4 regions of the Micromonospora sp. NBC_00898 genome follow, and region 2 is predicted to be linked to each of the others. Evidence: riboswitches for the same ligand, from Rfam matches in the RefSeq annotation. Region 2 holds a riboswitch; each other region holds the start of a gene.
The links. A riboswitch is a leader RNA that binds a small molecule or an ion and turns the genes downstream of it on or off. The one in region 2 is predicted to bind cyclic di-AMP.
Positions count from the first base shown of each region.

Region 1: it holds a riboswitch for cyclic di-AMP, as region 2 does, so the genes downstream of both, OG799_RS26075 (coiled-coil domain-containing protein) here and OG799_RS12935 (transglycosylase family protein) in region 2, are expected to answer to the same signal.
Region 3: it holds a riboswitch for cyclic di-AMP, as region 2 does, so the genes downstream of both, OG799_RS22705 (NlpC/P60 family protein) here and OG799_RS12935 (transglycosylase family protein) in region 2, are expected to answer to the same signal.
Region 4: it holds a riboswitch for cyclic di-AMP, as region 2 does, so the genes downstream of both, OG799_RS28540 (NlpC/P60 family protein) here and OG799_RS12935 (transglycosylase family protein) in region 2, are expected to answer to the same signal.

Region 1 is NZ_CP108775.1:5,368,594-5,375,724, forward strand. Features, by position in the region: gene OG799_RS26050 (heavy metal translocating P-type ATPase) at 1-2,174, opposite strand, end outside; gene OG799_RS26055 (hypothetical protein) at 2,189-3,154, opposite strand; gene OG799_RS26060 (heavy-metal-associated domain-containing protein) at 3,190-3,399, opposite strand; gene OG799_RS26065 (metal-sensitive transcriptional regulator) at 3,514-3,813, shown strand; gene OG799_RS26070 (SHOCT domain-containing protein) at 3,954-4,169, shown strand; cyclic di-AMP (ydaO/yuaA leader) riboswitch at 4,579-4,709, shown strand; gene OG799_RS26075 (coiled-coil domain-containing protein) at 4,714-5,736, shown strand; gene OG799_RS26080 (carbonic anhydrase) at 5,814-6,485, opposite strand; gene OG799_RS26085 (helix-turn-helix transcriptional regulator) at 6,715-7,044, shown strand.
Region 2 is NZ_CP108775.1:2,650,517-2,657,647, forward strand. Features, by position in the region: gene OG799_RS12920 (M4 family metallopeptidase) at 1-1,636, shown strand, start outside; gene OG799_RS12925 (DUF899 family protein) at 1,691-2,128, opposite strand; gene OG799_RS12930 (DUF4253 domain-containing protein) at 2,067-2,807, opposite strand; gene OG799_RS12935 (transglycosylase family protein) at 3,081-3,752, opposite strand; cyclic di-AMP (ydaO/yuaA leader) riboswitch at 3,749-3,922, opposite strand; gene OG799_RS12940 (LLM class flavin-dependent oxidoreductase) at 4,490-6,058, shown strand; gene OG799_RS12945 (SDR family oxidoreductase) at 6,190-6,888, shown strand; gene htpG (molecular chaperone HtpG) at 6,937-7,131, opposite strand, start outside.
Region 3 is NZ_CP108775.1:4,675,061-4,682,191, reverse strand. Features, by position in the region: gene OG799_RS22720 (VanZ family protein) at 1-57, shown strand, start outside; gene OG799_RS22715 (response regulator transcription factor) at 116-832, shown strand; gene OG799_RS22710 (sensor histidine kinase) at 825-1,904, shown strand; gene OG799_RS22705 (NlpC/P60 family protein) at 2,029-3,165, opposite strand; cyclic di-AMP (ydaO/yuaA leader) riboswitch at 3,168-3,319, opposite strand; gene OG799_RS22700 (SDR family oxidoreductase) at 3,606-4,370, opposite strand; gene OG799_RS22695 (helix-turn-helix transcriptional regulator) at 4,471-5,325, shown strand; gene OG799_RS22690 (maleylpyruvate isomerase N-terminal domain-containing protein) at 5,399-6,211, opposite strand; gene OG799_RS22685 (hypothetical protein) at 6,456-7,131, shown strand, end outside.
Region 4 is NZ_CP108775.1:5,866,106-5,872,922, forward strand. Features, by position in the region: tRNA gene OG799_RS28520 (tRNA-Gly) at 38-111, opposite strand; gene OG799_RS28525 (zinc metalloprotease) at 365-1,348, shown strand; gene OG799_RS28530 (pyridoxamine 5'-phosphate oxidase family protein) at 1,417-1,977, opposite strand; gene dcd (dCTP deaminase) at 2,056-2,634, shown strand; gene OG799_RS28540 (NlpC/P60 family protein) at 2,677-3,711, opposite strand; cyclic di-AMP (ydaO/yuaA leader) riboswitch at 3,725-3,860, opposite strand; gene OG799_RS28545 (N-acetylmuramoyl-L-alanine amidase) at 4,092-6,122, shown strand; gene OG799_RS28550 (NlpC/P60 family protein) at 6,185-6,817, opposite strand, start outside.

The DNA of each region.
Region 1 (7,131 bases), 2.7 Mb from region 2:
ATCATCGGGTTGAGCAGGCCGGCGGCGGCCAGCGGCAGAGCAGCCAGGTTGTAGGCGAAGGCCCAGAACAGGTTGCCCTTGATGATCCCGAGGGTCCGCCGGGAGAGCCGGATGGCGTCCACGGCGGCGGTCAGGTCACCCCGGACCAGGGTCAGGTCGGAGGCCTCGATCGCCACGTCGGTGCCGGTGCCCATGGCCAGCCCCAGGTCGGCCTGGGCGAGTGCGGCGGCGTCGTTGATCCCGTCACCGACCATCGCCACGGTCCGTCCCTCGCCCTGGAGCCGCCGCACCACGTCGACCTTGTCGGCGGGCAGCACCTCGGCGATCACCTCGTCGATGCCGACCTCGGCGGCCACCGCCTTCGCGACGGTCGCGTTGTCGCCGGTCAGCAGCACCGGGGTGAGTCCCAGCTCGCGCAGCCGGGCGACCGCCGCCGCGCTGGTCGGCTTGACCACGTCGGCCACCGCGAGAACCCCGCGGGCCCGGCCGTCCCAGCCGGCGAGGACCGCCGTCCGTCCGGCGGCCTCCGCGTCGGTCACCGTCCGCACGACCTCCTCGGGTACGTCCAGACCCCGCTCCCGCAGCAACCGGAGCCGCCCGACGACGACCTCGCGGCCCTCGACCGAGCCGGTCACGCCGAGCCCTTCGACGTTGGCGAAGCCGGTCACCGTTGGCAGCGCCCCGGCCTCGGCCGCGCCGACGGCGACGGCCTGGGCGATCGGGTGCTCGCTGGCGGCCTCCAGCGCGCCGGCCAGCCGCAGCAGTTCGGCGCGGTCCTCTCCCACGGCGGGGCGCGCGTCGACCAGGGTCATCTTCCCGGTGGTGACGGTGCCGGTCTTGTCCAGCACCACGGTGTCCACCTGGCGGGTCGACTCCAGCACCTCCGGGCCCTTGATCAGGATGCCGAGCTGGGCGCCCCGGCCGGTGCCCACCAGCAAGGCGGTCGGGGTGGCCAGGCCGAGGGCGCACGGGCAGGCGATGATCAGCACGGCCACCGCGGCGGTGAAGGCGGCGGTCGGCCCCGCCCCGGTGCCGAGCCACCAGCCGAGGGTGCCGACGGCCAGGGCGATCACGATCGGCACGAAGACCCCGGAGATCCGGTCGGCGAGCCGCTGCACGACCGCCTTGCCGGTCTGCGCCGCCTCGACCAGCTTCGCCATCTGGGCGAGCTGGGTGTCCCCGCCGATCCGGGTGGCCCGGACGACCAGCCGGCCGCCCGCGTTGACGGTCGCGCCGACCACGGTGTCACCCGGCCGGACCTCCACCGGCACCGACTCGCCGGTGAGCATGCTGGCGTCGACCGCCGAGCTGCCCTCCTCGACCACGCCGTCGGTGGCGACCTTCTCGCCGGGACGGACCACGAACCGGTCCCCCACCGCGAGCTGGTCGACCGGGACGCGGAGTTCCTGGTCGCCGCGGAGCACCGCGACGTCCTTGGCGCCCAGTTCCAGCAGGGCGCGCAGGGCGGCGCCGGCGGTCCGCTTGGAGCGGGCCTCGAAGTAGCGGCCGGCGAGGATGAAGACGGTCACCCCGGCCGCCGCCTCCAGGTAGATGTTGCCGGCGCCGTCGGTGCGGGTGATGTCGAAGCGGAACGGGTGGGTCATCCCGGGCATGCCGGCATCGCCGAGGAAGAGCGCCCAGAGCGACCAGCCGAACGCGGCCAGGGTGCCCAGCGACACCAGGGTGTCCATGGTGGCCGCGCCGTGTCGCAGGTTGATCCACGCGGCCCGGTGGAACGGCAGCCCGCCGTAGACCACGACCGGGCCGGCCAGGGTCAGCGACAGCCACTGCCAGTAGTCGAACTGCCAGGCCGGCACCATGGCCAGCAGGACCACCGGCACCGCGAGGGCCACCGACATCCACAGCCGGGTACGTAGCCCGCGCAGCTCGTCCACCGGCTCGGCGACGGCTTCCGTCCCGGCCGACGCGGGCGGGGGCGGTACGACGGCCGTGTACCCGGTCTTCTCCACGGTGGCGATCAGGTCGGCCGGGCTGATCTCGTCGGCGTACCGGACGGTGGCCTTCTCGGTGGCGTAGTTGACGGTGGCCTCGACGCCGTCCATCCGGTTGAGCTTCTTCTCGATCCGGGCGGCGCAGGAGGCGCAGGTCATGCCGCCGATCGCGAGTTCGATCAGATTCGGCGCGACCGGCAGGGACTTGGCGGTCGATGTCATCGCGGCACCTCCTGTCAATTGTGCCCGTGACCGGGTTCGCCGTGCCCGGCGTCGGCGGTCGGTGCGGTGGTGGCGGCCGGCGCGCTGGTCGCCGGTGCGCCCGGGTCGCCGGCCACGACGGTGAACTCGGCGGTGTGCACCGCGTCGCCGTGCCGGAAGTCCAGGTAGAGGCGGTAGCTGCCGGCCGAGGGCACCTCGGCGTAGAAGGTCACCGCCGGCCCCGCCGGGGTGCGCCCGTCGCCGGGTGCGCCGTCCGGATGGACGTGCAGGTACGCCAGGTCGCCCTGCCGCAGCGCCACCAGGTGCCCGTACGCCCCGAGGTAGGGCTGGAGGTCGGTGACGGGCTTCCCGTCCCGGCTGACGGTGAGGGTCAGCTCGGCGGTGCGACCGGGCTGCGGCGCGCCGGCCAGGGTGACCGTGTAGCCGTCGACGGTGGTGCTGGCGGCCGGCGCCGGCAGCGGCCGGGCGTCCAGCGCACCGGGGACGGTGACGTCGACCCCGAGGGTCAGCGGCTGCCCGCCGGCCGGCGTGAAGTCGGCGAACGCCCGCCAGACGCCGGGGCCGGCGAGCGGCGAGGCCACCCGCCAGGTGCCGTCGGCGACCAGCTCCGGGTGGACGTGCCGGAAGCCGGAGAGGTCGCGGCGGGCGACGATCAGGTGCATCCGCTTGTCGTGCGCCACGTCGTACCGGGTGACCGGCGCGCCGTCCGGGCCGGTGATCCGGAAGGCGAACTCCCCGGCGGGTGCGGTCATCGGTTGCATCGTGAAGCCCCGGTCGGAGACGAGCAGTCCGCCGGGCAGGTGGTCGGTGGTGGCGGCGCCGGCCGGATGGTCACCGTCGGTGTGACCGGCGTCGGTGGCATCGTGGCGGCTGGTGGCGGCGGGGGTGTCGGGGCCGGCCACCTGGCCGACCCCGTACGCCGCGCCGAACACCGCCGCGAGGCCGAGGGCGAAGCCGCTCAGCTTCGTCGCCGTGTTCATCGTGGTACCTCGGTTCCTTCGGGTCCTCAGACCCGTCACGCCCCGACGAGGTCGTAGCCGGCCTCGTCCACGGCGGCGCGGACGGTGTCCGTGTCCAACGGGCTCTCGCTGGTGACGGTGACCTGCCCGGAGGCCAGGTCCACCTGGACGTCGCTGACGCCCGGGATCGCGCCCACCTCGGCGCTGACCGAGCTGACGCAGTGCCCGCAGGTCATGCCCTGGACCTGGTAGGTGGTGGTGACCATCGCAACTCCCCTTCCGCCGTGCTCAGCCTACTCTTCCGCTACCTGTACCCGGTGGGGGTATCGGCAACGATGGGACCGTACCATACCCCCGAGGGGTACGCTATCCTGGACCTCATGACCGCACCGACGACCCCGACCCGGGGCTACACCGCCAGCAAGGACCAGCTCCTCGCCCGGCTCCGCCGCATCGAGGGCCAGGTCCGCGGCATCGAGAAGATGGTCGAGGACGACCGCTACTGCATCGACGTGCTCACCCAGATCTCCGCCATCCAGGCCGCCCTGGACAAGGTCGGCCTCGGCCTGCTCGACGGGCACGCCCGGCACTGCATGCACGAGGGCGCCGCCGAGGGGCGGGCCGACGAGATGGCCAGCGAGATGATGGCCGCCGTCGGCCGGCTGATGAAGCGCGGCTGACCGGGACCTGCGACCCGTGCGCCGGGTCCTTTCGACCCGGCTCCGCCGCGCCCCGCCCACCGTAAGGTCGAGGTGGCGACCGGTACCGGAGCCCTCGGCGCGTCGGACCGGCCGACCCTCGCACGACGGGGAGGGCAGCCATGATGCGGAACGGCCCGATGATGGGCTGGATGTGGATCTGGTCGCTGGTGGGGCTGGCGGTCCTGGTGCTGCTGGTGTGGCTGGTGGTCCGACTGACCGGCGGCGGCCGGGACGGGACCGGCACCTCCTCGGCCCGCCGCATCCTCGACGACCGGTACGCCCGTGGCGAGATCGACGAGGAGGAGTACCGGCGCCGTCGCGCCGGCCTGGCCTGACCCACGCCGCCGTGCCGGCACCGCAACCCCGGGGCGCCGGGCCGACCGAGGCCGCCGGGCGCCCGGACCGCGCACGGCCCCGGCGCCGGGTTTGCGGTGGGTGTTGTGAATCCGCGCCTGTTGGGCGAGCGACTCCCCACCGCTGGGTGGGGCGGGCCTCCGCGGGCCAACCGATCCTCGCGCCGGCCCGGGTGGGCGGCGGGGGTCACCCGGCGGCGGGACCGGACCGCAGACGAGCACGGACGCCGTACGGCGACACTCCGCAGCGTGACCGTCCGCGCCAAACGCGATGCTGGTCACGGCACTGGCCGTCGAATTACCGCTTTAGTCGGCTTACGGACGTAGATCCTCGGCACGCCTCTCGGGTAACCTCGCTGCCGGTCACCGCCGAAGGCGCGCAGCGGCGCCTGCGGTGCCGCCGCCCAATCGCCGTACGGCGAACCGGGGAACCAGGTACCTGGGGTGAATCCGCGCCAGCGGTAGGGGCCACTTCCGTCCCGAACCCGTCAGCTAACTCGGTCGGCGGTCGACGGAAGGGAACACTGTGACGGCACCCCTGCGCCGCTGGCTGACACCCGTCGTGGCCGCGCTCGCCGCGTTCGCCGTCGTCGTCGGCCCCGCCCCCGCGATCGCGGCGCCGACGACGCCCCCCACCCCCTCGGGGCACGCGGAGGACGGCGAGCCGATGCTCATCACCGACGCCATCGAGGCGGCCAACCGCGGCTACGTGCAGGCGAAGACCAAACTGGCGCAGTCGAAGCAACACCAGCTCCAACTGGCGGTGGAGGTACGCGCGGCGCAGAGTCAGCTGGACGCCATGCGCCCGCAGGTGAGCAAGATCGCGGCGCAGTCGTACCGGACCGGCCGCATCGGCGTGGTGGCCGTGCTGCTGGAGAGCAACACCCCGGACTCGTTCGTCCGGCGGGCGGCCGCCCTCGACGAGCTGAACATGGTCAACGCGCAGAAGCTCGCCGAGGTCAACGCGGCCAAGACCCGCGCCGAGCAGGCCAAGCTGGCACTCGACGCCGAGGTGCGCGCGCAGCAGACGCTGACGAACGCGATGGCTCGGGAGAAGAACGCGGCGGAGAAGGCGCTCGCCCTGGTCGGCGGCAAGGGCTTCACCGGCGGCCTGGTCTCGGCCACCTCGCCGGTCGCCCGGATCGGCCCCGGTCGCACCGCCGACGGGGACTGGAAGCCCGAGTCGTGCAGCGAGAACGACCCCACCACCTCCGGCTGCATCACGCCTCGGACGCTGCACGCGTACAAGGAGGTCAAGCGGGCCGGCTTCAACCGGTTCGTCGGCTGCTACCGGCCCGGCGGGCCGTGGGAGCATCCGAAGGGCCGGGCCTGCGACTGGTCGTTGCAGAACAGCGGGTTCGCCCCCTGGCACAACAACGACACCCGGATGTACGGCAACAACGTCGCCGCCTTCCTGATCCGCAACGCGGACCGGCTCGGCATCTACTACGTGATCTGGAATCGGCAGATCTGGTTCCCGGCGACCGGTTGGAAGTCCTACAGCGGGCCGTCCAACCACACCGACCACGTGCACATGTCGTTGCTCTGACCGACGAGGCAACCGGGCCGAGGGGCCGTCCCGCCGAACCGCGGGGCGGCCCCTCGGCCGTCGTGATCGTAGGGAGGTCAGCCGCCGACGGTGGTCGGCGCGGCGCGCTCGACCTGCGCGGGTGGCGGCGCGGCTGCCGCACCCGCCGGGACCGTGGCCACCGTCCGCGCCTCGCCCGCGCTGAGCCGGTACGACATGCCGACCACCGCGCACCGCCCGGCGGCCACCGCAGCGGCCAGGACGGAAGAGTTGGCCAGCAGCGCCTCGACGGTCTGCGCGATGTGGATGTCGACGATCCCGTTGATCTCCTCTACGCCCTCCGCCGCCGCCCGGCGCAGGCTGGGCACCACGGCGTCGACCAACGCGCCGAGGTGGCCGCCGGGGGCCCGGCCGGTGGTGACGGCCTCCCGGGCGGCCTGCACCGCGCCGCAGGAGTCGTGCCCGAGCACCAGCACCAGCGGCGTGCCGAGCACCGTGACGGCGTACTCGACGCTGCCGAGCACCTCGGGGCCCGTGGTGTGGCCGGCGGTCCGGACCACGAAGAGGTCACCCAGCCCACGGTCGAAGATGATCTCGGCGGCGAGCCGGGAGTCGGAGCAGCCGACGACCACCGCGAAGGGGTGCTGACCGTCGGCGACGGCCGCCCGGTGGCCGGCGTCCTGGTTGGGGTGGCGCGGGACGCCGGTGACGAACCGCTGGTTTCCGGCGTGCAGCTCGGCGAGCGCCTGCTCCGGAGTGGTCGGGGTCAATTACCTCACCTCGTCCTCGCGCGAAACGACCTGGTCAGCCCGGCCGGCGGCGGAGGCGGCCTCGCCACCAACCGTCACACGCAGGCAAAGGTACGTCAAGATTTACGTGATACGGATTTCATACGTTGAGTGGGACTTGACCGCGGGACGAGTACGGCCACCGCGGCCGGGCCGCCCCCGCGCCGCCCGGGCGAGGCAGGGCCGAGAAACCCGAACGAAGGGCCATACGATGACGCACATGGCGACGACAGCAGGCCAGAACGGGAGCAGCCGGAACTGGACGTTCCTCACCAACCACGGGCACGTGCTGCTGGCCATCGCACGCAACCCCACCGCCCGGCTGCGCGACGTCGCCGACGAGGTGGGGGTGACCGAGCGGGCCGCCCAGGCCATCGTCGCCGACCTGGAAGCGGGCGGCTACCTGCGCCGCACCCGGGTGGGCCGGCGCAACGAGTACACGATCAACCCGAGCGGCCATTTCCGCCACCCGGCCGAGGCCGACCAGCAGGTCGGCGCCCTGCTCGCCCTCTTCACCGCCGAACCCGCCGCCGGGTCCTGACCCGACCGTCCCGCGACACGGCAGCGGGTCCCGGGCGGCCGGGCGCTCCCGTCACCGCGCGACGGGCGCCGCGACGGTAATCTCACC
Region 2 (7,131 bases):
GAAGACCGCCCGCGCCCAACTGAAGACGGTGACCACCGTCGAGGGCACCACGCTGGTCGTCTACACCCTCGACAGCACGCCGGCCCTGGCGTGGGAGACCACCGTCCGGGGCACCACCGCGGACGGCCCGAGCCGGCTCACCGTGGACGTCGACGCCCTCACCGGCAAGGTGCTGCGCAAGCAGGAGCATGTCGTGCGCGGCAGCGGCACCGGCGCGTGGAACGGGCCGAGCCCGCTGACCCTCAACACCACACTGTCGGGCAGCACGTACTCGATGAAGGACCCGGGCGTCACCAACCAGAGCTGCCAGGACGCCGCGACCAACACGACGTTCTCCGGCTCGGACGACGTCTGGGGCAACGGCACGGCCACCAACAAGGAGACCGGCTGCGTCGACGCGCTGTTCGGCGCGCAGACCGAGCACAAAATGCTCTCCCAGTGGCTGGGCCGCAACGGCGCCGACGGCGCCGGCGGCGCCTGGCCGATCCGGGTGGGCCTGAACGACCAGAACGCCTACTACGACGGCACCCAGGTCCAGATCGGCAAGAACACCTCCGGCCAGTGGATCGGTTCGATGGACGTGGTCGCCCACGAGATCGGCCACGGCATCGACGACCACACCCCGGGTGGCATCTCCGGCAGCGGGACCCAGGAGTTCGTCGCCGACACCTTCGGCGCCGCGACCGAGTGGTTCGCCAACGAGCCGTCCACCTACGACGCCCCCGACTTCCTGGTCGGTGAGAAGATCAACCTGGTCGGCAGCGGCCCGATCCGCAACATGTACAACCCGTCGGCGCTGGGTGACCCGAACTGCTACTCCAGCAGCATCCCGAGCACCGAGGTGCACGCCGCGGCCGGCCCGGGCAACCACTGGTTCTACCTGCTGGCCATGGGCAGCAACCCGACCAACGGCCAGCCGACCAGCTCGACCTGCAACGGCAGCGCCGTGACCGGCCTGGGCATCCAGAAGGCCATCAAGATCATGTACAACGCGATGCTGCTGAAGACGTCGTCCTCGTCGTACCTGAAGTACCGCACCTGGACGCTGCAGGCGGCGAAGAACCTCTACGGCAGCACCGGCTGCACCGAGTTCAACACGGTCAAGGCCGCCTGGGACGCGGTCAGCGTGCCGGCCCAGTCCGGCGACCCGACCTGCAGCGGCACCACCACCCCGCCGCCCACCGGCAGCTGCTCCGGCCAGAAGCTGGCCAACCCCGGCTTCGAGTCCGGCGCGGTGAGCTGGAGCGCCACCTCGGGCGTCATCACCAACTCGTCCAGCCAGCCCGCGCACGGCGGTTCGTACAAGGCGTGGCTCGACGGGTACGGCTCGACCCACACCGACACCCTGTCGCAGTCGGTGAGCATCCCGGCCGGATGCCGCGCGACGCTCTCCTTCTACCTGCACATCGACACGGCCGAGTCGGGCAGCACGGTGTACGACAAGCTGACCGTCAAGGCCGGCAGCACCACCCTGGCGACGTACTCCAACGTCAACGCCGCCGCAGGCTACGTCCTGCGGTCCTTCGACGTCTCGTCGCTGGCCGGCACCACCGCCACCATCTCGTTCAGCGGCGTGGAGGACAGCTCCCTGCAGACCTCCTTCGTCGTCGACGACACCGCGCTCAACCTGAGCTGATCGAAGACGCAGCGGCCGGTCGTCGTCCTCCCGACGGCCGGCCGCTGCGCCATGTCAGCCGTAGGTGGGGCGCTGCGGCCAGCCGGGCGGCGAGTCCTCCCAGTCCTCCTGCCGGCCGTACGGGGTGAGGTCGAGGAAGCTGTTGATGAACAGCAGCCGGTCCACCCCCCGCGCCTGGGTGTAGTAGGTGCGGTAGACGTCCTCGCCGCCCCGCAGGAACACGCTCAGCATGAATCCCCGACCCGCCCCGCAGTCGTCCGAGAACGACGTGCCGTGCGAGGAGACGAACGGCAGCGTCCACCCCTTGCGCTCCTTGTACGCCTCGATCTGCGCGAGCGGCATGTTGGACACCGTCGCCCAGCTCACCACAGCGCGAGGACGATCCGCTCCGCCATGTCGCTCAGTCCCGGCCAGCCGGCCGGCCGACCGGTCAGTCCCACCAGAACCGGACGACCTCGGCGTCGATGACGCAGCCGGCCAGGTCCGGAACATCGTCGGCGTCGTACACGCTCATCCCGTCCAGGCAGTAGACCGGGTACTCACAGGCGAACGCGAGTGCGTCCGGCCTGGTGCGGGGAGGACGGGTCATCGCCAACTCCAGACCCGACCGGGTCAGGCTCACCAGCTCGGCACCCCAGCGCTCACCCCAGTACCGCAGCACCGCACCGTGCACCGCCGGCTCCGGGCAGTCGTTCCAGTATCCATAGTCCAGCAGCGTCAGCACCTGCCATCCGCGCGCCGCCTCGACCAGGGCCACCAGCACCGACGCCGGTCGCCCGTCCGGCTCGTAGGGCAGGCTGAACTCGTCGAGCCGCAGCGGCTCGTCGGGCCACCGGTCGAGCATGTCGGCGCGTGTTCCGTCCGGCTGCGACTCGAACGTGCCCTGCGGGTTCAGCAGCGCGACGGCGTCCAGGCCGGCGGAGCGGGCGACTCGCGCCGCCGGGTCGGGCTCCACCAGGCCGTGCGAGGCGTACGCCTCGTCCACCGACGGGATCAGCACCGGCCGCCAGCCGGTGCGCTCGTGCACCGCGCGCAGCCGCCGCCACCAGGCCAGCGCGTCGTCGCCTTCGGCCGGGAAACCCAGCACCCGTACGCCGTCGGCCAGCGGCAGCGGCGCCAGCTCGGGCACGTTGATTCCCAACGCGGCCAACCCGCCCGAGACGTCGTCCACCGTCCGCCCCCATCAGGAGATCATCGGTCGACCGTACCGCAAGCCGCGCGGGGCCGGGTCGGCCTGGAGCAGCAGCGACTCGCGGTCCTCGAGGACCTGGTGCAGGCGCGGCTGAGCCTGGGCGAACACAGCCAGGTCGTCATCGACCTCCGCAGGCTCCCGCAGCGGCATCCACTGCGGGAAGACGCGGAACGCCCGGCCGGGATGCCGGCCGGGCGCTCGTCGCGTGGTGCGGTCGCGGCCTGCCGGGGACGGGCCGCGACCGGAGGTACGTCAGCGCAGGCGAAGCTGCTGACCCGGGAAGATCAGGCCCGGGTCGTCGCCGACCACGCGCTTGTTGCGCTCGTACAGCGCGTGCCAGCCGCCGGCCAGGTCCTGCACGTCGGCGATCACCGACAGCGTGTCGCCCGGCTTCACCACGTAGCTGCCGGAGCCGCCCGAGGCCGGCGCGGTACGCCGGTGGCTGCGGGTCGCCGGCTGGTCGCCGCGCGAGGAGCCGGCCGTCGACTTCGACCCGGAGTCCGAGCGGGACTTCTTCGCCGACCCGGAGTCCGACTTGGACGAGTAGTGCTTGGTCGAGCCGCCCTCCTTGCCGCAGACCGGCCAGGCGCCGATGCCCTGCCCGTCGAGGACCTTCTCGGCGATGGCGATCTGCTCGCCGCGGCTGGCCAGGTCGGCCCGGCTGGCGTACTTCTGGCCGCCGTAGCCGTTCCAGGTGCCCTTGGAGAACTGCAGGCCGCCGTAGTAGCCGTTGCCGGTGTTGATGTGCCAGTTGCCGCCGGACTCGCACTGGGCGATGGCGTCCCAGTTGACGCTGGCCGCGCTGGCCGGTTCGGCCGGGCCGAGGATCGCGGCGGCGCCGGTGGCCGCGCCGACGACGAGCGCCCCGGCGGCGATCCGACGCGGGCCGGTCCGGCGGTGGCGTGCGGTGTATTCAGTTGCCATGGTTTCCTCCACGCCGACGAGGTGAGCTGTCGGGTTCGGGCCGAGGAGCCCGGCCGCCGGTCGGCGGCTTCACCCCGAGGTGTCGAGCACCGAGGAACGTGTGGGTCCCCCGCTCCCGCCTGAGGTCCAGGTACCACCTGGCCGGCGGCGGGATTAGGCGTTGCCGGCCCGTGGTGTCCGCGATCGCGAACGGATACGACGTTAGGAACGGTTTCGGGTGATCGCCCACTTCTTGTGAAGTTCTTCACCCGGCCGGGCGAAGGCGCGGAATTTCGAGTTGCGACACTCCCGAGCGTGCAATAGGGAGGCCGCCGGATGGTTGCCCGGCGGCCTCCTCAGTGGCGGTCAGTACGTCAGGCCGTAACCCTGTGCAAACAGCGGCACCTGCCCGTCACCCGCGTTGATGGGCCCTCCGCGTACGGAGTCTCGCCCACCACCGCGATCGCGGCCCGGTAGGTGCGGTCGATGCCGGTGCCGCGCTGGTTGTAGGTGACTGTCGTGGTCGGACCCGCCGCGGCCCGGATGCCCTGCAGGATAGTGGTGCCCGGGGTGATGTTGCCGGAGGAGCCCTGCCAGGAGATGGTCCAGCGTGAGCAGTGAACGGTCCGGTCGATTCCTCGGGACCGCTGAGCCCCGGGGATCCGGTCCGGGCTACGGTGGCGGGGGCCGCCGGCACGACGCACCGGGCGCTCCCCGGCGGCGACGGACGGCGGAGCGGGCGAGGTGGCGGCGGGAACATGACCGACTACGGGCACGAGTTGATCTTCGGCGGCTTCCTCACCCCCACCGCCGGCCAACCCGAGCAGGTGGTGGCTCTCGCCAAGCTCTGCGAGCAGGTCGGGCTGGACCTCGTCACCTTCCAGGACCATCCCTACCAGCCGGGCCACCTGGACACCTGGACGCTGATGTCGTACCTGGCGGCGGCGACCAGCCGGATCCGCCTCGCCGGTAACGTGCTCAACCTGCCGCTGCGCCAGCCGGTGGTGCTGGCCCGCAGCGTGGCCAGTCTGGACCTGCTCAGCGGCGGCCGGGTGGAGCTGGGCCTCGGCGCCGGCGCGTTCTGGGAGGCGATCGAGGCCGCCGGCGGCCGCCGGCTCACGCCCAGCCAGGCGGTGGACGCGCTGGACGAGGCGGTCCGGGTGATCCGCGAGGTGTGGGCGGCGGACCGGCGCGGCATGGTGCGGGTCGAGGGCGAGCACTACCGGGTGGTCGGCGCGAAGCGCGGGCCCGCCCCGGCACACGACGTGGGCATCTGGGTCGGCGCGTACAAGCCGCGGATGCTCCGGCTGGTCGGTCGGGTGGCGGACGGTTGGCTGCCGTCACTGGCGTACCTGGCCAAGGGGCCCGGGGAACTGGCCGAGCTGAACGCGCTCGTCGACGAGGGCGCCGAGGCGGCCGGGCGGGAGCCGCGGTCGGTGCGGCGGCTGCTCAACGTCTCCGGCCGGTTCGGCCGGTCCCGGTCCGACTTCCTGGACGGGCCACCGGAACAGTGGGTCGAGGAGCTGACCGGGCTCGCCCTCGACCACGGCACGTCCGGGTTCATCCTCGGCGCCGACGACCCCACCGCGATCCAGCTCTTCGCGCAGGAGGTGGCGCCCGCGGTGCGGGAGTTGGTCGCCGCCGAACGCGCCGAGCCCGGCAGCCGGGCCCGGGCCCTCGAGGAACAGCGCGAGGTGGTCGAGGCCGGCGGCGCGACCGCCCTCGCCGTCACCGCCACCCCGGATCCGGGGGTACGGCTGAGCGGGCGCCGCCTCTGGGACGAGACCACCCGCCCGGTGGCGCCGGCCGCGCCGGCCGGGCACGTCTACACCCCGCACGCCCAGGCCGTCGGCGCGCACCTGGTCGACGTGCACGACCACCTACGGCAGGAGCTGGGGCAGCTGCGGGATCTGCTCCAGCAGGTCCGGCGGGGCGCGGTGTCGGCGGACGACGCCCGCGCGGCGCTCAACGAAATGACCATGCGGCAGAACAACTGGACGCTGGGGGCGTACTGCGCGGCGTACTGCACGGTGGTGAGCCAGCATCACGGGCTGGAGGACAATTCGATCTTCCCGCACCTGCGGCGCGTCGACGCCGGGCTGGGCCCGGTGCTGGACCGCCTCGAGGAGGAGCACGTGGCGATCCACGGGGTGGTCGAGGGGGTGGACCGGGCGCTGGTCGAGCTGATCCGGGAGCCGGGTGACTTCAGCGCGGTGCGGGAGGCGGTGGACCTGCTCACCGACACGCTGCTGTCGCACCTGTCGTACGAGGAGCGGGTCATCGTCGAGCCCCTGGCCCGGTACGGCTTCTACGCCGGGCAGGTGTGAGGCACCGGCCGAGGCATTCCCGAGGACCCGCGTGACCTAGCTGACTTTTGTTTCCCGAAGTCAGAGGGGTAGCGTCTGCGGTGCGGCGCGCGTGACCGGCCGACACCCCTCACCACACGCAGGAGCAGGACATGAAGATCGCTGGACGTACCGCCCTGGTCACCGGGGCCAACCGCGGCTTCGGCCGCCACCTCGCCGCCGAACTGGTGGCCCGCGGCGCCACCGTCTACGCGGGCGCCCGCAATCCCGACAGCGTCGACCTGCCGGGCGTCACCCCGGTCCGGCTGGACATCACCGATCCCGCCTCGGTGGCCGCGGCGGCACGGCTGGCCGGCGACGTGACGCTGCTGGTCAACAACGCCGGCATCAGCACCGGGGCGGACCTGCTCGACGCCGACCTGGCGACGATCCGGCTGGAGATGGAGACCCACTACTTCGGCACGCTGTCGGTGGTGCGCGCGTTCGCGCCGACGATCGCGGCGAACGGCGGCGGGACCATCCTGAACATCCTGTCCGCCCTGTCCTGGGTGAGTTTCCCGCAGACCGGGGCGTACAGCGCGGCCAAGTCCGCCGAGTGGTCGATGACGAACGCGCTGCGCACGCAGCTCGCCGACCGGGGCGTCCGGGTGGCCGGCCTGCACGTCGGCTACATGGACACCGACATGACCGCCGGGGTGACCGCGCCGAAGTCCGACCCCGCCGAGATCGCCCGGATCGCCGTCGACGGGATCGAGGCCGACCGGTACGAGATCGTCACCGACGACACCTCCCGGCAGGTCCAGGCCGGCCTGGCCGGGGGCGTGGCCGCCCTCTACCCGCAGCTGCCCTGAAGCCGGGCCACCCGGCGTCCGGTGGGACGCCGGGCGGCCCGGCCGGCGCTACAGCGTACGGGCGAGCCGGTCGGCGAGGATCCGGGTGAACCGGGACGGGTCGGCCAGCTCCCCACCCTCGGCGAGCAGCGCCATCCCGTACAGCAGCTCCGCGGTCTCGGTCAGGGCCTCGGGGTCGGCGCCCTGCTCGTGGGCCCCGCGCAGCCCGGTCACCAGCGGGTGGCCGGGGTTCAGCTCCAGGAT
Region 3 (7,131 bases), 2.0 Mb from region 2:
ACTGCGGCGGAGGTGCCGTCGGACCAGCCTCGTCCCGCGCTGGCATCGGCGGACTGAGTCGCGTGTCCAGTATGCAAGTATCAACGGAATTTTGTGCTGATCATAGGCTTCAAGCATGCGCGTACTGATCGTGGAGGACGAGCCCTACCTGGCCGAAGCGGTCCGTGACGGTCTGCGGCTGGAGGCGATTGCCGCCGACATCGCCTCCGATGGCGACTCCGCCTTGGAACTGCTCAGCGTCAATTCCTACGACCTCGCGGTCCTCGACCGCGACATCCCCGGCCCCTCCGGCGACGAGGTCGCCCGGCGCATCGTCGCCTCCGGCAGCGGCATCCCGATCCTCATGCTCACCGCTGCCGACCGGATCGACGACAAGGCTTCGGGGTTTGAGCTCGGCGCCGACGACTACCTCACCAAACCGTTCGAGCTGCGGGAGCTCGTCTTGCGGCTGAGGGCGCTCGACCGCAGACGCGCGTACGCCCGGCCCCCGGTCCGCGAGATCGCGGGCCTGCGGCTCGACCCCTTCCGGCGGGAGGTCTTCCGCGACGAACGCTACGTCGCGCTCACCCGCAAGCAGTTCGCCGTGCTGGAAGTCCTCGTCGCCGCCGAGGGCGGGGTCGTCAGCGCCGAGGAGCTGCTGGAACGGGCCTGGGACGAGAACGCCAACCCCCTCACCAACGCCGTGCGCATCACCGTCTCCGCACTGCGCAAACGGCTCGGCGAGCCATGGATCATCGCCACCGTGCCCGGCGTCGGCTACCGGATCGACACCGGTATGAACACCATCGCCCCTGGCAGGGACACCACCGCCCCCGGCAGTACGCATGCATAGACGCCCAGGGCTCAGCGCCCGACTGAAACTCACCCTCAGCTACGCCGGGTTCCTCGCCGTCGCCGGCGCTCTCCTGCTGGCCGTGGTGTGGGGGTTCCTGCTGCGCTACGTACCCGACACCTCCAAGGGCCTTCTCGGGATCTCGCCCAACCGCTACCTCCTTGTGCACACCTTCGCCCCGGCCGCGGCCGTGGCGATGCTCTTCCTGCTCGTGTTCGGGCTCGTCGGGGGATGGATCCTCGCCGGCCGGATGCTCGCACCACTCACACAGATCACGGATGCGGCACGGATGGCCGGGAGGGGGTCGCTGTCCCACCGGATCCGTATGAAGGGCCGCCAGGACGAGTTCCGTGAACTCTCCGACGCGTTCGACTCGATGCTCGAACAACTCGAGTCCCACGTCGCCGAGCAGCAGAGGTTCGCCGCGAACGCCTCTCACGAACTGCGCACCCCGCTGACGATCTCCCGGACACTGCTCGACGTCGCCCGCAAGGATCCCACGCGAGTCCGGGGCGAACTCATCGAACGCCTGCACGCCGTCAACAAGCGGGCGATCGACCTCACCGAGGCCCTCCTGCTGCTCAGCCGCGGCGACCGCGGAAACTTCACCCGCGAGAGCGTCGACCTCTCCCTTATCGCCGAAGAAGCCGCCGAAACGCTGCTTCCCCTCGCCGAACAGCGCCGGATCACGCTGGACGTCACCGGCGGGGCGGCCCAGACCAGCGGCTCCGCCGAACTCCTGTCGCGGATGGTGACGAACCTCGTCCAGAACGCCATCGTCCACAACCTCCCCGCCGGCGGCACCGTGACGGTCCACACCGAGGCGCACGGCGACACGAGCGTGCTGCGGGTCGAGAACACGGGTCGTCGGCTCCCACCGGAACTGGTACCGACCCTCACCGAACCCTTCCAGCGCGGAACGGAACGCGTACGCACCGACGAACACGCCGGCGTCGGCCTCGGCCTGGCCATCGTGCACAGCATCGTCCGCGCCCACGACGGAACCCTCGACCTCGTCCCCAGCCCCGTCGGCGGTCTCCTCGTCACGGTCCGGCTTCCCGGCACGCCGTAGGCATCGTCCCCGAGCGGGGCCCCGTTCAGTCTGGCGCCGTTCTTGGCGATCAGGTCGGGCGCCAGCATCGACCTCCAGAGTGACGCCCCGGAGCCGGAGCACCGCCGGCGGGTGGACCGGACGGTCAGCCGGGGCGGCGAGCACCGCTGTACGCCATATTCGCCAGCTGGGCCATTCGGACCACGTCCCCGGTGTGCGGCGCGTGGACGATCAGTCCATTGCCGACGTAGATACCCATGTGATGGTGATCGGAGTAGAAGAAGACGAGGTCACCCGTGCGAAGGTTTGCTCTGCTCACCGCCACACCTTCGGTCCATTGAGAACCTGTGTAATGGTCCAGCTGCACCCCGGCGGAGGCCCACGCGTACTGGGTCAGGCCGGAGCAGTCGAACGAGTCCGGACCGTTGGCCGCCCACACGTACGGCTTGCCGATCTGCCTGCACGCGGTCTTCGCCGCGACGCCGCCGCTTCCCGTGATGGGGACGGCGGGACACTTCCCACCGATGAACAGCGAACTGGTCGACGTGATGGGCGAGGTGCTGCTCGCGGTGGCGGCGGACCGCGCGGCGGCTGCGGCTCTGGCCGCCGCGGCGTCCGCGGCCGCCTTGGCCGCTGCGGCCGCGTCCGTGGCTGCGATCTGTCGGTGTAGCGCATCCAGCCGCTTGATCTCGGCGTCGATGGCCTTCTTGCGAGCCGCTAGCTGGGCCTGCTCGCGCTGCTGTATCGCGATCAGCGCGTCAACCTTCTCCCGGTCGGCGTCGTAGCCCGCCTGCTGGGCCGACAGCCGGGTGATCTGTCGCTGCTCCGAACCTGCCACCTGATCCACGAGCGCGAGCTGATCCCCCAACGCGGTCGGCGGCGAGCCGCGGGACAGCAGGGCGTTGAATGTGGAGAGCGACTTTTCCCGCTTGTAGTACCCCGTCACAATCTCCTGGACCCGGGTCCTGCTGGCCTCCACCGACTTGCCGAGTGGCTCGATCCGCCGGCTCAGTTCGGCCGATCTCCGCTGGTTCGCCGCCAGTTCCGACCGGACCTTGTTGTACTGCTCGATGACGGGTTCGAGTTTTTGCCACGCCGCGTCGATCTGCTGCTGCACATCGGCGGCCGACGGTGCGGCGTGGGCGTGGGCCGCTGGCCCGACGGCCACCATGACCGCCGCCGCGGCGGCGAGGATTCTAATGAACAGACGCGATCCTGCGGGCCGGGTGCGCACGGGTGGCAACGGGTTCGGCTCCTTCCACTCGAGGCCGACGCACGTCACGGTGCACCGACCTCGACCGCCTACCGGGTTAGCTGACGGGTTCGGGCGTGGAAGGCGCCCTACCGCTGACGCGGATTCACCCCGAAAACCTGCGGTGGTTCCCCGGCTCGCCTGGCGACGCCAGTGACGTCCAGCGACTCGGCGGTGGCCGTCCCGGGGCACTCCAGGTGGAGACCGACATCCGGAACGGACGCTGACCAACATTAGTGAGGGCGGGCGGAAGAAATCAACGAGCCGGTAACGTCAATTCTCTGCGCTGTCAGGCGGGCACATTGGGTGCCGGAATTATGCGTACGATAAGACTCCGCTAATCGAATTCTCAATTGTTCCTAAGCTTGACCTAAAACTGCGCGCTGTTGCCCTGTGGTAACGCAGCAAACGGCGTCGCCGCGGCCCCGGCGACGGCTCCGATCCCGCGCCGCCCGCCGGTCCGGCCGAGGCTACTTCCCGTGCGGGTCGGACGCGTTGAGCGTCGCGACGACCTGGTCGTAGTCGCCGCGCGCCTCGCCGTAGCGGAGGAACTTCACCCGCTCGACCTGGATCTCCTTCGCGTCGGGCTGCGACTCGAGCAGCGCGACGACCTCCGCCACGAACTCGTCCAGCGGCATCCCGTACTCGCTCGTCTCCTGCCCGGGCAGCAGCGCGGTACGAACGGCCGGCGGTTCAAGCTCCACGATCTTCACGGTCGTGTCCGCGAGCTGCAGCCGGATCGACTCGCTGAGCATGTGGATCGCGGCCTTCGACGCGTTGTAGCTGGGGGTGATCTTGAGCGGCGCGAAGGCGAGGCCCGAGGAGACGGTGATGATGGTGGCGTCCGGCTGCGCTTGCAGGTGCTCGATGAACGCGCCGATGAGGCGGATCGGGCCGAGCACGTTGGTCGTCAGCACCGCCTCGGCCGAGGCGAGGAACGATTCCGGCTTGTGCCAGTCCTCGATGCGCATGATGCCGGCCATCGTGACCAGGACGTTGAGGTCCGGGTGCTTCGCCAGCACCTCCTTCGCGGCGACCTCGATGCTCGCGGCGCTCGTCGTGTCGATCGCCACGGTGTCGATGTCGGGGTGCTCCGCGGCGATCTGCTCGAGCAGGTCGGTGCGCCGACCGCCGACGATGACCGTGTTGCCCTTGGCCCGCAGCTCGAGCGCCAGGGCGAGACCGATCCCGCTCGTGGAGCCGGGGATGAAGATGGTGTTTCCGGAGATGTTCATGCACCGAGCTTCGCCCGTCGTCCCAGGTTTCGGGCAGAGACCGGTCATCGGGGGATCCGCAATCCCTGGTTCGCGCCCGCCGCAGCCGGATACTGGGATCATGGATCGTGCAGCACTGGCCGATTTCCTGCGCCGCCGCCGCGAGGCGCTGCAGCCCGGGGACGTCGGGCTGGCCGCGGGCGCGCGCCGGCGCGCACCGGGCCTGCGCCGTGAGGAGGTCGCCGCCCTCGCCGCGATGTCGACCGACTACTACACCCGGCTCGAACAGCAGCGCGGCCCGCAGCCGAGCGCGCAGATGCTCGCGTCGCTCGCCCGGGCGCTTCGGCTAACGAAGGACGAACGCGACTACCTGTTCCGGGTGGCGGGGCACAACGCCCCGGCAGTCGTGTCCGCGGCGACGCACGTCGCCCCGGCGCTGCTGCGCGTGCTGGACCGGCTCGACGACACCCCGGCGCTCATCCTGTCCAACCTCGGCGAGACGCTCGTGCAGAACCGGATGGCCGAGGCCCTGCTCGGCGACAAGTCGGGCTACACGGGCCTCGCCCGCAGCGAGATCTACCGGTGGTTCACGGCTCCCGCGGAGCGGCTGCGCTATCCCGAGGAGGACCGCGACCGGCAGAGCCGCGCCCAGGTCGCCAACCTGCGTGCCGCGTACGGATCGATGGGCCCGCAGTCGCGGGCCGGTGAGCTGGTGCGGGCGCTGCAGAAGGCGAGCCCGGAGTTCGCCGAGCTGTGGGAACGGCACGAGGTCGCCAAGCGCTTCGCGGACCACAAGACGCTCATCCATCCCCAGCTCGGTGCGATCGGGCTCGACTGCCAGGCGCTGTTCACCGAGGACCAGTCCCAGGCACTGCTCGTGCTCACCGCGTCCCCGCGCAGCGAGGGCTGCGAGAAGCTGCAGCTGCTCGCCGTGCTGGGGCACGAGCGCTTCCCCGCCGACTCGACGCCCGGCTAGCCCTGCCGAGAAGAGGCGGCCTTACGTCGGGGGACCACCCGGAGCAGCAGGTCGCGGACATCGTTCACGGCTGTCACGGGACGGCGAAGAGGCCGAGGAACCGGAAGGCGAGCCACGGCTTGCGTCCCCACGCCCGCAGTGCCCCGCGCGCGAGCAACGGCCACTGGCTGCTCAGGCCGGCGCTCAGGAGGAAGAACGACACCGGGTCGATCGAGATCGTGCAGTCGACCCGTCGTGGCGGGGTGTCGCTCACCGTGGCGACCCCGTCGGTGAAGAGCACCGAGAAGCGGGTGAGGCCGCGTAGCCGCAGCTCGTAGCACGCGGTCAGGTCCTGGACGGCGGTGCGGTCGACGAGCCGAGGCATCGTGACGTGGATGAACGGCAGGATGAGTTCGACGTGCCGCGGCCGTACGATCGGCGGCTGCCGGAGGGCGACGGCGATCGCGCTGCCGTGGCTCAGCATGTGCGCGAGCAGGTAGCCGCTGAACACCCCGAGCGGCATCGGGCCCATGGGCGTGTCGACGAGATCCGTCGCGGGTCGGGCCCGGGCGGCCTCGATGAACGCGGCGGCCTGTCCCGCGATCCGCTGCGCGAGTACGGCCGGGTCGCGCTCCGTGTACTCCGTCAGCGACTGCGCGTTCGCGCTGGCCAGCCCGGCTTTCGTCCCGTCGCCGTGAGTCGCCGGTCGGCCGGCGGCGATCGTCGCCATGAGTTCGTTGGCCATCGCCAGGTGTGCGGCCGCCTCGGCGACGGTCCAGGACGCACCGGGGATGGCGATGTCGGCGGTGGGCAGCGGGCCGATCAGGTCCGCCAGCCGCGTCGCCACGGCAAGGATTTCGTCGGGTAGTTCGCCGCTCTCGGCGCGGTCAGCCGTCGTCTGGGCCATGACCGCTGATCTTGATCGATCCCGAGCCGCCTGTCCAGACGATCGCGGTCAGCGAATAGCTGCGGCGGCTGGGCTGACCGTGCTCGTCTGCTCACTTCCGCCCGGCCGCACGCTCACCCGCCGTCACGCTCGGAGCCTGTGCCCTTTGACCGCCGGGGAGCGGGCTGGTTCGAGCCACTCGAGCTCCTGCCGTCAGCCGACGTTGCGAGAGCCCGGCCCGCCTCTGCCGGTAGGGTCGGCCGTCATGCGAATGGTCTACACCTCGGCACCGGACCACGTGTTCATTCCCGCCCGCCAGCGGCTGCTGCGACGGTTCGGCCGTTGGGCGCGGCGGCACCACCGGCCGGTCGACGAGTTCGTCGTCGAGTCGCTGCTCGACTACCGCTGGGCCGACGGTGACGGCCTGCTCGGGCGGTGGCAGCCCGAGGACCTGGAAGAGGCGCTGCTCGACTGGTTTCCCCGCCAGGTGACGTTGCCGCCGGAGCAGTGGGCCGGCGTCACTCCGACCGTTTGCGCGTTCGTCGACTTTCTCTTCGACCACGATCTCGCTGACCGGCGCTGCACCGACCGGCACCTGCTGCACGCCGCCCTGGACAAGCTCGCCGCGCCGTTCGCCGACGCGATGGCGGACCAGAGCCGGTACGGGCTGGCGAAGTTCTGGGCCACCCGGATGCTCCACGAGGGGGTCGACCCGACCGATCAGGCGGCCGCCGAGCGGTTCATCGCCGACCTGCACGCCGGCCGGATCGCCGTCGATGAGAACCTGCTGCACCAGGTGATGGCCAATCATCTGCTCGGCGAGGATCCCGACCGGCACCCGCCACTGCCGCTGGTGGCCGTGCCCGACGACGACACCCTGCGCGGACTGGCCGCCGAGTCCCTCGTCGTACGCCGGCTGCAGGAACTCGTGCGGTGGCTCG
Region 4 (6,817 bases), 3.2 Mb from region 2:
CAGGTCGGGAAACATGTCCTGACCTGGGCCTCGCACGTGGAGCGGGTGACGGGAATCGAACCCGCACTGTCAGCTTGGGAAGCTGATGTTCTGCCATTGAACTACACCCGCAGGCGGCACCACTGTACCTGAGGTCACCGCCCCCGTGCATCCAGGTACCCCCGGCGCGCCACCGACCCCTCGCCGCCGCCGAAACGACCCCGAAACAATCTTGAAAACACCGCCGTACGGCCAGGCAGGGAAAAGTTTCCTCGCGGCAATATATACCCGTTCTCAAATCCGTCGATGGGTTGTAACGTCACCCACACGTTCTCAGCCACGGCGCGACATACCCCCTGTCGTGCCGCCAGAAAGAGGTGGGCCCATGGGACTTCGTCCCAACCTGCTGACCCGGCGTACCGCCGGCGTCGCGTCGACGACCCTCGCGTTGCTGCTCAGCACCGCTGCCGTGGGCGTCGTTCCCGCTGCTTCGGCCTTCTCGGCCGCCCCCGGCGCGTCCTGCGCCGAACCGACCGACGTCCACTCGGACGCCCGGATCAAGAAGGGCGGCTCGGCCAAGCTGGACCCGAACACGCTGACCGCCAAGCAGGTCCGCGACCGCGAGGCCGACCTCGCCGCCGCGCTGCGCGAGCGGGCCAACTTCCGCGCCGGCGCCGGCGTCACCACGCTGGCCACCGTCTCCATCCCGGTGGTCGTGCACGTCATCCAGCGCGACACCACCCGGGCCGGCGGCAACATCCCGGACTCGCTGGTCACCGCCCAGATCGACGTACTCAACAAGGCCTACGCCGGTGCGACCGGCGGCGCACCGACCGCGTTCAGCTTCCAGCTGCAGAAGGTCCACCACGTGACCAACGCCGCCTGGTACCCGATTGTCCAGGGCTCCACGGCCGAGCGGCAGATGAAGTCCTCGCTGCGGGAGGGCGGCAAGAGCACGCTCAACCTCTACCTGGGCGAGCTCAGCGACAACCTGCTGGGTTGGGCGACCTTCCCGAAGCGCAAGCTGGACAGCATGGACGGCGTCGTCGCACTGAACGAGTCGCTGCCGGGTGGCACCGCCACCAACTACAACCAGGGCGACACCGGCACCCACGAGGTCGGCCACTGGCTGAACCTCTACCACACCTTCCAGGGTGGCTGCTCCGGCTCGGGTGACAGCGTCTCCGACACCCCGGCGGAGTCGTCGCCGGCGTTCCAGTGCCCGACCGGGCGGGACACCTGCACCACGGCCGGCCTGGACCCGATCACAAACTTCATGGACTACACCTACGACTCGTGCATGTACCAGTTCACCCCTGGTCAGGCGAGCCGCATGCTGACCGCGTGGAACGCCTACCGCGCGGCGTAACGCAGCCGTACGGCGACTCGGTGCCGGCTCCGTCCTCGGACGGGGCCGGCACCGGCGTTTCCGCTGCCTCAGGCGGCCGGACGGCGGGTGTCGAACCCGTGCCGGCCGCGCCGGCCCTCCGTTGCGGTGGCGCCGACCCGGCGCGCGGGCGCGCCCGCCCGCGGATCGAACCAGACCTGCACCGCCGGCGCCGCGGAACCGTCGACCGGATCGGCCGCGCCGCCCTGGTCGCGCCGGGTCAGCATGGCCACGTCGACGGTGAACTCGAACAGCCGCCAGTCGACCTGCGGCGCGGCCCGGCCGATCTCGGCGACCCGGGCCACCCGGGCCTGGTCGGTGACCGGCCGGGCGCGGCCGGCCACGTACGCCTCGTCGTCGCGTTCCTCGGGCGGGAACGAGTGCAGCGCGTAGCGGCCGTCGCGTTCGAGGTCGCGGCGCTTGGGCGAGTCGAGGACGAAGCAGAAGAGCCCCTCGTCGGTGATGACCGGCGAGACCGGGTGGACGCGGGGGCCGCCGTCGGCGCGGACCGTGGCGAGATAGCCAAAGCCCGGCCCGTACTGCTGCATGAGAAGGCGGATCTCGTCGGCGAGGCGGGGCTCGTCGGCGGCGAATTCGGACCAGGAAGCCATGCCGACATTCTATCGAACACACGTACGAACGCGCAGTCCGACACGCAGGTCACCCGTACCGGTCGCTATGGTGTTCGGATGCTGCTCTCCGACCGCGACCTGGTCTCCGAGATCAAGGTGGGCACGCTCGCGCTGGAGCCGTTCGAGCCCACGCTGGTGCAACCGTCCAGCATCGACGTACGCCTGGACAAGCTATTCCGGGTCTTCAACAACCACCTCTACACGCACATCGACCCGGCGGTCCAGCAGGACGACCTGACCTCGATGGTCGAGGTGCCCGAGGGCGAGCCGTTCGTGCTGCACCCGGGCGAGTTCGTGCTCGCGTCGACGCTCGAGGTGATCTCACTGGGCGACCAGCTCGCCGGCCGCCTCGAAGGGAAGAGCTCACTGGGTCGGCTCGGGCTGCTCACCCACTCCACCGCCGGCTTCATCGACCCGGGCTTCTCCGGCCACGTCACGCTGGAGCTCTCCAACGTGGCGAACCTGCCGATCACTCTCTGGCCGGGGATGAAGATCGGTCAGCTCTGCATCTTCCGGCTCTCCTCGCCCGCCGAGCACCCGTACGGCTCGGCGGTCTACGGCTCCCGCTACCAGGGGCAGCGCGGTCCGACGCCGAGCCGGTCCTGGCAGAACTGGCGCACCTGGCCGACCCGCTGACGGCGAAGGGGCCCCCATGGCGCGGGAGCCCCTTCCGGCGGATCAGCCCGGTCGGCCGTAGCTGTTGATCTGGCCGTCGTCGACGCGTTTCATCGTGATCGGCTTGCCGGACTGGGAGGCGTGCACCACCCAGCCACCGCCGACGTACATCGCGACGTGGTGCAGGTCGCTGTAGTAGAAGACCAGGTCGCCAGGGCGCAGCTCGCTCCGGCTCACCCGGCGGGTGACGTCGTGCTGCTGGCGGGCGTTGTGCGGGAGCGACACGCCGGCCTTGGCCCAGGCGGCCATGGTCAGGCCGGAGCAGTCGTAGTGGTCCGGGCCGGCGGCGCCCCAGACGTAGATCTTGCCGATCTGGGCGCAGGCGAATTTGACCGCGATGCCGGCCGGGCCGCCCGGATAGCCGGACGGGCAGGGCGCGGGCCGCAGCGGGCCGCCGCCACCGTTGCCGTAGACCTTGAGCCGGAGCTTGTCCAGCTTGGCGATCTCGGCGTTGATCAGCTTCTTCTTCGCCGCGAGCTGGGCCTCGGTGCGGGCCAGCTGGGCGACCATCTCGTCCAGCGGCTTCTTCTTGGCGGCCAGCTGGTCGCGAAGCTCGACGACGGAACTCACCTGCTGCTGCTGACGGTGGGCGAAGCGGTCGAGCAGTTCGAGGTTGTTGACCACGTCGGCCGGGGAGCGACTGCCCAGCAGCGCGTTCACCGTCGACAGCTGCTCGCCCTTGTACGCGTCGGCGGCGAGGCCGCTGACCTGACCCATGGCGAGGTCGACCTGGAGCTGCAGCGGGGCGATCTGCTTGGCCAGCGCGTCGGCCTGCTTCCGCTTGACGGCGAGGTCCTGACGGGTGGCGTTGTGCTGCTCGATGATCGGTTCGAGCTTGTTCCAGTCCTGGTCGATCTGGCGCTCGATCTCGGCGACCGACGGGTCGGCGTGCGCCGCCGTGGCGCCGCCGGTCAGGATGACGGCGGTGCCGGCCAGTGCGGCGAGTGCGGTGGTGAAGCGGGACCAGCGTGGACGCGGCGCAGCCGTCGTCCGGTCGACCGACCGGACCGACGGTCGCCGCGGGGCATGGTGTGCCACCGGGCTTCCGTACTCCTTCTTCGCTGACCGCCTACCGGGTTAGCTGACGGGTTCGGACGGGAAGGGAGCCGCCCTACCGCAGTGTCGCGGATTCACCCCAGGTACCTGGTTCCCCGGCTCGCCCGGAGGCGACTCGGCGGTGTCGGACCGTCACCACCCCGGTTGGGCGGTGCATACATCGGTCGACGATTGACCAGAGTAGAGATCTCCGTTATCGATCCGCAACCCACGACGCCGTGACACTCCGTACCGAAGTTCCCGGCGATCGGCGCGGTGAAGGTTTCCTTCACTCAACATCATCACGGGGAAAGGTATTGACCCAGCGCCATGCGTGGGGCGAGGGTGAGCACGCAGTGACTTCCGCCCGATCTGGAGGTTCCATGCTCCGTTCGCCAGTGCCCCCAACCAGACGAGCTCTGCTCGCCGCCGCCGTGGCGGCGGCCACCGTTCTCCTCACCACCGGACCCGTCGCCGCCGAACCCGACGCCGGGCCGACCGGACCCACCGACCGCCAACAGCAGTACGCCGCCGCAGCAGCCGAGTACGGCGTGCCGGAGAGCGTCCTGCTCGGCGTGTCGTACCTGGAATCCCGCTGGGACACCCACCCCGGCCAGCCCAGCACCAGCGGCGGCTATGGGCCGATGCACCTGACCGACGCCGAACAGGTCGCCGCCACGCCGTCCAGCGCACACGTCGACGAGAACGAGGACCCCCGGGGCGACGAGTCCCGGCCCCTGGTCGTCGACACCGCAGCGGCGGCCACCCCGGGGGACCTCCTGCCGCAGGCCTCCCTGCAGACCCTCGACGCCGCCGCCGCGCTCACCGGGGCGGCCGAGGAGACGCTGCGCACCGACGCAGCGGCCAACATCCGCGGCGGGGCGGCGCTGCTGGCGTCGTACCAGAAAGAACTGGCCGCGCCGGTCGGCGCCGGCAGCGACCCGGCGGCCTGGTACGGCGCGGTGGCCCGCTACTCCGGCGCGGACACCGAGGACGCCGCGGCGGCCTTCGCCGACGAGGTGTACGACCAGATCGGCCAGGGCGCCAGCCGGACCACCGACGACGGCCAGCGGGTCACCCTCGCCGCCACCGCGGTGACGCCGGACGAGTCCGGGCTGCACAAGCTCGGACTGCGCCGCGCCGAACGGCCGGACGGGCTGGAGTGCCCGGTCCGCCTGGCCTGTGAGTGGATCCCCGCGCCGTACGAGAAGTACGGCCCGAACTCCGGCGACTACGGCAACCACGACCTCGGCGAGCGGCCCGCCCAGCAGAAGATCGAGTACATCGTCATCCACGACACCGAGGGTTACTTCGGCCCGAGCGTGAAGCTCGTGCAGGACAAGACCTACCTGGGCTGGCACTACACGCTGCGCTCGGTGGACGGCTACGTCGCCCAGCACATCAAGGCCAAGGACGTCGGTTGGCACGCCGGCAACTGGTACGTCAACGCCAAGTCCATCGGCATCGAGCACGAGGGCTTCGCCGGGCACGGCACCTGGTACACCGAGGCGATGTACCGGACCTCGGCCAAGCTGGTCCGCCACCTGGCCCTGCGCTTCCAGATCCCGCTGGACCGGCAGCACATCCTGGGCCACGACAACGTGCCGGGCATCCTCCCCGGGAACGTGGCCGGGATGCACTGGGACCCGGGCCCGTACTGGGACTGGTCGCACTACTTCGACCTGATGAAGGCGCCGTTCCAGTCGACCGGCACGCCGCACACCGGCCTGGTCACCATCGACCCGGACTACGCCACCAACCGCCCGGCGTTCCTCGGCTGCAACCAGCAGCCGCCCGGCGTGCCGAAGCCCACGCCGCCGGCGGTGCCGTGCCCGCTGCGCGGCTCCTCCTCGGTCATCCTGCACACCGCCCCGAGCGAGTCCGCCCCGCTGGTCAACGATCGCGGCCTGCGGCCGAACGGCACGCCGGACACCATGTACATCTCCGACCACGGCGCCCGCGCCTCGGCCGGCCAGACGTACGCCCTCGCCGAGGTCCAGGGTGACTGGACCGCGATCTGGTACCTCGGCCAGAAGGCCTGGTTCCTCAACCCGGCGTCGGCCCCCACGGCCAAGTGGGCGCAGGGCTTCGTGGTGACGCCCAAGCCGGGCAAGGCCACCATCCCGGTGTACGGCCGGGCCTACCCGGAGCGGGCGGCCTACCCGGCCACCATCCCGTACCAGACCATCTCGCCGTTGCAGTACACCTTCGCGGCGGGCCAGCGGTACGCACTCGGCGGCGTCCTCCCGGGCGAGTACTACCGGGCGGTCTCCTTCGACGGCTCCGCCCCCGGCGACCGGACCGTGGTCCGGGGCGAGAACCAGTACGTGCAGATGCAGTTCGGTCACCGGGTGATGTTCGCCAACCTGGACGACGTGCTCATCCTGCCGGCGGCGGTGGGTTCACCAGAGTAGTCCCCGGCGGCACGACGAAGGCCCCCGGTCAGCTGACCGGGGGCCTTCGTCGTCGGATCGGATCAGGTGACCCGGCGGTAGCCGGCCACCGGCATGTAGTTCACCTGCGTCACCTGGACCGGCTTGCCGGTCCGGGGCGCGTGCACCATCAGGCCGTTGCCGAGGTAGAGGCCCACATGGTGCAGGTCGCTGTAGAAGAACACCAGGTCACCGGGGCGGGCGTCGGTGCGGGAGACGGCCCTGCCCTCGTTCCACTGGGCGCCGGTGAAGTGGGTCAGGGAGATGCCCGCCGCCTTGTAGGCGTACTGGGTCAGGCCGGAGCAGTCGAACGAGTTCGGCCCGGTGGCGCCCCAGACGTACGGGTCACCGACCTGCTGGCAGGCGACCCGGATGGCGGTCTGCGCGGCGCTGCTGACCACGCCGTTGATGGTCGGACAGCCCGCCACCTTCACCGTGGTCTTCGGCAGCGAGGCGGTGAGCCGCTTGATCTCGGCGTCGATCTGCTTCTTCTTCGCCGCCATCTCGTCGCGCTGCTTGACCTGTGTGGCGATCAGCGCGTCCAGCTTCTGCTTCTCGCGGTTGTACTTGTCGCGGATGGCGAGCACCCCGGCGACCTGCTTGCGCTGCTCGGCGGCCAGCCGGTCGAGGATGGTGAGCTGCTCGGCGAGCGTCCCGGGCTTGGCGTCGACCAGCAG